2 regions of the Brevibacterium pityocampae genome follow, and region 2 is predicted to be linked to the other one. Evidence: predicted binding sites of a transcription regulator. Region 2 holds the regulator's gene; the other holds the start of a gene.
The links. Region 2 encodes HrcA, which represses chaperone genes, less so after heat shock. Its sites were predicted from a motif close to TTNGCACTCGNNNNNNNCGAGTGCNAA; they were not measured.

Region 1 (3,409 bases), on a different contig from region 2:
CATCCGAACAAAAGGCAGGTGGCATGGCGCACGTGGAGTCGGGCGCGCACGGCGGCGGTGATGCACCGCACGGCGAGCTCAGCACGCTCGAAGTCGCGGTTCTCGAGTTCGAGCGCCGCTGGTACACCTACGGCGGAGCGAAGGACCACGCGATCCGCGAGCGCTTCGACATGTCCGCCGCGTCGTACTTCCAGGTGCTGAACTCCCTGCTCGAGAACCCCGCGGCCTACGTCGCGGACCCGATCCTCATCAAGCGACTGCGGCGGATCCGTGACAGTCGACAGCGCCACCGCGCACAGGCCCGGATCGCGAGGTAACCGTGGCCGACTACCCCAAGGACGAGTTCGACGACCTGCCGGCGACCGGCAGGAAGGGCGCGCATCGGCGCGACGGCGGCCCGACCTCGCAGGCCGGGGCGCTCGCGCTCATCGCGATCCTCGCGATCGCCGCGCTGCTCCTCGTGTTCGGTGCGATCAACATCATCCGCACCTCGGCGGGCGACCCGGAGGAGAAGATCGCCGAGCCCACCGCTACCGCCGAGCCCACGAGCGAGGAAACGACTGAGGAGCCCTCCGTCGACATCGACGCGGTGGAGAAGACGGCCGCGGTCGCCGTCCTCAACGCCTCGGGCGTGTCCGGCGCGGGCTCCGCTTTCGGCGAGGCCGTCGAGGGCGCCGGCTGGACCGTGGCGCAGGTCGGCAACCACACGACGGCGGACACCGTGTCCTCGATCCACTACTCCGATCCGGAGTTCGAGGCCGAGGCGCAGGCGCTCGCCGAGCTGCTCGGGGTCACCGATGTCGAGGAGTCCGAGGAGTTCACGGACGACATCACCGTCGTCGTCTGCTCGGACATCGCGAACGATCCGCCGACTGCCGATGGGGCCGCGGAGGACCCCGGCGCCTGAGCCGCGGATCCCCGCGCTCATAGCCCTGACCTGGGCCGACTCCGTCCGTTTCGCGGCAAGCCCGCTTGTCCTGAAGTGGGTCCGGATGCGGCGGTTCTCCGAATGTTCATCAAGGCGGCTTGTGTTCCTCCGGGTGCGCGTCTAGGATGGGGAGCAGTCAACTGAGGCCCGTCGTGGCTTCCGGTAGAAGTTTTCAGCCGCGTGCACAGCACCGGCGGTGAATGAAGTATCGGCGTCATCTCGAAGTTTCAGGGGCTGATTCAATGCGCATCACGCGCGCTCACAGCTGTTTTGGAGAAATAATGGCGCAAGGTACTGTCAAGTGGTTCAATGCCGAAAAGGGATACGGTTTCATCACCGTTGACGGCAGCGAGCAGGACGTCTTCGTCCACTGGTCCGCGATCCAGATGGACGGATACCGTTCGCTGGAAGAGGGCCAGCAGGTCGAGTTCGAGGTCGGCCAGGGCGACAAGGGTCCGCAGGCGGAGTCCGTGACTCTGGCCTGATCGGCCGACAGACGGTGAACCGGGGGTTTCGACCTCCGGTTTTCTGTTGCCCCGGTGCGGTTCCCTCCCGGCGCACGCTGCCGGGAGGGAACCGCACCGGGGCATTTGCACTCGGTGGGGGAGAGTGCTAAATCTAGTACTGGTGTGACTCGGCTCCGCGAAGAGGGCCCAGCGCCGCTGTGGAAGGGAATCAGCGGAGCGAAGCCCGGCCGTCGCGGGCGCTGCGGAGACGAGATCGACAATCCACCCCGTTACAGGGAGGACCCCAGCCACTATGGCAAAGCTCATTGCATTCGACGAAGAAGCACGTCGCGGACTCGAGACCGGGCTCAACACCCTGGCCGATGCCGTCAAGGTCACGCTCGGACCGCGCGGTCGCAACGTCGTGCTCGAAAAGAAGTGGGGAGCGCCGACCATCACGAATGACGGCGTCTCCATCGCCAAGGAGATCGAGCTCGAGGACCCGTACGAGAAGATCGGTGCGGAACTCGTCAAGGAAGTCGCCAAGAAGACCGATGACGTCGCCGGCGACGGCACCACCACCGCCACGGTGCTCGCTCAGGCGCTCGTCCGCGAGGGCCTGCGCAACGTGGCGGCCGGTGCCGATCCGCTCAGCCTCAAGCGCGGCATCGAAAAGGCTGTCGCCGCGGTGACGGAGAAGCTCCTCGAGTCCGCGGTCGACGTGGACTCCAAGGAGCAGATCGCTGCGACCGCCGGCATCTCCGCCGGTGATCCCGCGATCGGCGAGCTCATCGCCGAGGCGATCGACAAGGTCGGCAAGGAGGGCGTCGTCACCGTCGAGGAGTCGAACACCTTCGGCCTCGAGCTCGAGCTCACCGAGGGCATGCGCTTCGACAAGGGCTACATCTCCGGCTACTTCGTCACCGACACGGAGCGCCAGGAGACGGTGCTCGAGGACCCCTACATCCTCATCGTCAACTCGAAGGTCTCGAACGTCAAGGATCTCCTCCCCGTCCTCGAGAAGGTGCAGCAGTCGGGCAAGCCGCTGGTCATCATCGCCGAGGACGTCGAGGGCGAGGCCCTGGCGGTGCTCGTGGTCAACAAGATCCGCGGCACCTTCAAGTCCGTCGCCGTCAAGGCCCCGGGATTCGGCGACCGCCGCAAGGCGCAGCTCGCCGACATCGCGATCCTCACCGGCGGACAGGTCATCGCCGAGGAGGTCGGCCTCAAGCTCGAGAACGCCACCCTCGACCTGCTGGGCACCGCCCGCAAGGTCGTCGTCACCAAGGACGAGACCACCATCGTCGAAGGTGCGGGCGACTCGGACGAGATCGCCGGCCGCGTGGCCCAGATCCGCGCCGAGATCGAGAACTCGGACTCCGACTACGACCGCGAGAAGCTGCAGGAGCGCCTGGCCAAGCTGGCCGGCGGCGTCGCAGTCATCAAGGCCGGAGCCGCGACCGAGGTCGAGCTCAAGGAGCGCAAGCACCGCATCGAGGACGCCGTGCGCAACGCGAAGGCGGCCGTCGAGGAGGGCATCGTCGCCGGTGGCGGCGTGGCCCTCATCCAGGCGGGCAAGACCGCGTTCGAGACCCTCGAGCTGACCGGCGACGAGGCGACCGGTGCGCAGATCGTCAAGGTCGCCATCGACGCCCCGCTCAAGCAGATCGCCACGAACGCCGGCCTCGAGCCGGGCGTGGTGGCCGAGAAGGTGCGCCACCTCGAGCCCGGTCACGGACTCAACGCGGCCACCGGTGAGTACGAGGACCTGCTCGCCGCAGGCATCAACGACCCGGTCAAGGTGACGCGCTCCGCGCTGGAGAACGCCGCCTCGATCGCCGGGCTGTTCCTCACCACCGAGGCCGTCGTCGCCGACAAGCCGGAGCCCGCTCCGGCGATGCCGGGAGCCGACGGCGGCATGGGCGGCATGGACTTCTGATCCAGCACGCACAGCAGCGCTGACTCCGGTCGGCACGGGGGCGAGGTCGCACGCGACCTCGCCCCCACTGCATTCATCGGTGCGGTACCTGCACCG
Region 2 (3,409 bases):
GAACGTGATGAAGCCGATGAAAACGAGCATCAGCGGCAGGCTGATGAGCATGATGCCGTAGCACAGGATCGCGTTCATGATCTGTGCGTTGAGCGACTGGCGGGCGTGCTCGCGGACGAACGCGGACTCGTCCTTCTTCATGATGAACATGATGAGCGGCATGAGCCAGCCGATGAGCAGCGTGCCGAGGTGGGTCCACATCGCCGCCGAGCGCTCCGACTCGGTGGGCTGCCAGAAGTTCTGCGACCCGGGGCCGTAGGCCTGCGGGGGCAGCGGGTGGCGCAGGCCCGGGCCCGGCGGGCGGCTCTGCTGGAGCCCGCCCATGGCCGGCTGCCCGTAGGACTGCTGCTGGCCGTAGGCCTGCTGCTGACCGTAGGACTGGGGCTGGGAGCCGTAGGCCGCTCCGCCCTGCGGCTGGGAGCCGTAGGACTGCTGCGGCTGGGAGCCATAGGCGCCGCCGCCCTGGGGCTGGGACCCGTAGGCCCCACCCTGCGGCTGGGAGCCGTACGCCGGCTGCTGCGAGCCGTACGGCTGCTGGGGCTGTGATCCGTAGGCCGCTCCGCCCTGCGGCTGCGAGCCGTAGGGCTGCTGCTGGCCGGAGGTGTAGGTGGGGGGCATGGGACGGCCGGGATCCTGGCCGTAGGGCTGCTGCGACATGCTGGGGGACTTCCTTTCCGAAGCGGCGCGCACGGATGCGATACGTCCCTACGCTATGCCACCGGGCCGCCCGGCGCATTCTCCGGGTGTTCCGATTCGGCCACACCGCGGTCCGCGCACGGGTGTGGGAGCAGCCTGCGAGAACCCCTCAGTGCGCTCCGGGCTCGACCGTGACGAAGTCGATGAGCTCCTCGACCCGACCGGAGAGCGCGGGGTCGACGTCGGCGATCGTGCTCACCGAGCGCAGGATCCGCTGCCAGGCGCGCGCGACGTCCCGGTGGTCCGAGGCCGGCCAGCCGATGCGGCGGAGCACCCCGGTCTTCCAGTCCTCCCCGCGCGGCACCTCGGGCCACGCGGCGATCCCGACGACGGCCGGGCGGACGGCCTGCCAGATGTCGACGTAGGGGTGGCCGATGAAGTGCACGACACCGGCGTAGCGCGGATCCCGGGTCACCGCCTCGGCGATCCGCATCTCCTTCGAGCCGGCCACGAGGTGGTCGGCGAGGACGCCGACCCGGTGCGCGGCATCGGGACCGAACTCGACGAGCCGGTCGGCCACGTCGTCGAGCCCGCCGAGCGGTTCGACGACGACTCCCTCGACCCGCAGGTCGTCGCCCCAGATCTTCTCCACGAGCTCCGCGTCGTGCTTGCCCTCGACCCAGATCCGCGAGCCCCGGGCCACCCGGGCGCGCGCCTCGGGCACGGCCACCGAGCCCGAGGCGGTGCGGCCGGGAGCTCGGGTGCGCGGGACGGGGCGGACGAGGCGCACGGGGGAGCCGTCGATGAGGTAGCCCGGGCCGAGCGGGAACGGGCGCGTGCGTCCGCGCCGGTCCTCGAGGTGGACGACGTGGCCGGCGCTCGTCTTCTCGAAGCCGACGACCGCGCCCACCCAGCCGCTCCCTGCATCCTCGACGACGAGGCCCGGGGCGACGGGCACCTCGCGGGACTCCGGACGGCGCCGGGCGCGGGGGGAGGAGGCGGAGAGCACATCACGGCCGTAGGGGTCGGAATAGGTCATCAGGCCACTGTAGGTCGCCCGCACCCGGGTTTTGGGACTCACCCGCCCACAGGCGTAGGATTGGCACTCGAACATGTGGAGTGCCAGACAGTCGAAAGCCGAAGAATCGAGCAGTCGAACGGGAGCCGGACAGGGGGAGCGCGATGAATGACGGCCGCCGCGCCCGCGTGCTGCGGGCCATCGTCGAGGACTACGTCGCGACGAACGAGCCCGTCGGATCCAAGGCGCTCGTCGAGCGCCACGGCCTCGAGGTGTCCTCGGCGACGATCCGCAACGACATGGTCGCCCTCGAGCAGGAGGGGCTCATCGCGCAGCCGCACACCTCGGCCGGGCGCATCCCCACCGACAAGGGCTACCGGATGTTCGTCGACCGGCTCGACGAGGTCAAGCCGCTGTCCGCGGCGGAGAAGCGGGCGATCGCACGGATCATCGAGCGCCCCGTCGACATCGACGACATGCTCGACCGCACGGTCCGCCTCCTCGCCTCGCTCACGCACCAGGTCGCCGTCGTCCAGTACCCCATGGCCACGACCTCCCAGGTGCGCCACCTCGAGCTCGTCGACATCGCCCCGCACCGCCTGCTCGTCGTCCTCATCACCGACTCCGGACAGGTCGAGCAGCGGATCGTCGACTCCGGGATGCCGCTCGGCGAGACCGACATCGCCCTGCTGCGCGATGCGTTCAACGAGGTCCTCCACCGCACCCGGCTCGACCGGGTCGCGGCGGCCTGCGACACGGTGAGCGTGCCGCCGGGGCTGCGGGACGTCGCCGCCGCGATCAGCGAGGTCGTCACCGATCTCGCCCGCTCGACCCGGCAGGACCGGCTCGTCATGGCCGGCACCGCGAACCTGGCCCGCTCCGGGCGGGACCTCGGAGCGCACATCGGCCCCCTGCTCGAGGCCTTCGAGGAGCAGGTCGTGCTCCTCAAGCTGCTGACCTCGATGGTCGCGGAGACCGGGCGTGTGAGCGTGCGGATCGGCCGGGAGAACCCGGTCGAGTCCTTCGCGAGCACCTCGGTCGTGGCCACCGGCTACGGCACCGACGACTCCGAGGCGAAGCTCGCCGTCCTCGGCCCCACCCGCATGGACTACCCGACCACGATGGCCGCCGTGCGCGCCGTCGCCAAGTACGTCTCCGTCATCCTCTCGGAATAAGCAAAGGACTCTGAGTGAGCGATCATTACGCAACCCTGGGCGTCGACCGCGACGCCACCCCCGACGAGATCAAGAAGGCCTACCGGAGGCTCGCCCGGAAGCTCCACCCCGACGTCAACCCGGGGCACGAGGCCGAGTTCAAGGAGGTCGCCGTCGCCTACGAGATCCTCTCGGATCCGAACAAGCGGCAGAACTACGACCTCGGCGGCTCCGGCTCCGGGCAGGGATTCGGGGGCGGCGACTTCGGCGGCTTCTCCGACCTGTTCGAGACGTTCTTCGGCGGCGGCATGGGCGGGGCAGGGCGCACGCAGCCGGCCTCCCGGCAGCGGCGCGGCAAGGACGCGCTCATCGAGGTCGAGATCGACCTCGAGACGGCCGTCTTCGGCGACACCGAGACCGTCGAGATCGTCACCGCCGAGGTGTGCGGGACCTGCGACGGCGACGGTGCCCGGCCGGGCACCTCGGCGGAGACCTGCTCGCTGTGCCACGGCACCGGCAGCATTCAGCAGATGACCCGCACCCTGCTCGGCCAGATGGTCACCAATCAGACCTGCAACAACTGCGGCGGCTACGGCACCCG

Region 1: the regulator HrcA is predicted to act here: its motif matches at 1,518-1,544, upstream of groL (chaperonin GroEL).

The regions. Positions count from the first base shown of each region.
Region 1 is NZ_BAABGL010000002.1:563,103-566,511, forward strand. Features, by position in the region: gene ABD883_RS02910 (DUF3263 domain-containing protein) at 24-317, shown strand; gene ABD883_RS02915 (LytR C-terminal domain-containing protein) at 320-907, shown strand; gene ABD883_RS02920 (cold-shock protein) at 1,210-1,413, shown strand; gene groL (chaperonin GroEL) at 1,688-3,313, shown strand.
Region 2 is NZ_BAABGL010000018.1:66,742-70,150, reverse strand. Features, by position in the region: gene ABD883_RS11605 (DUF4870 domain-containing protein) at 1-657, opposite strand, end outside; gene ABD883_RS11600 (DUF3097 domain-containing protein) at 806-1,675, opposite strand; gene hrcA (heat-inducible transcriptional repressor HrcA) at 1,819-2,829, shown strand; gene dnaJ (molecular chaperone DnaJ) at 2,844-3,409, shown strand, end outside.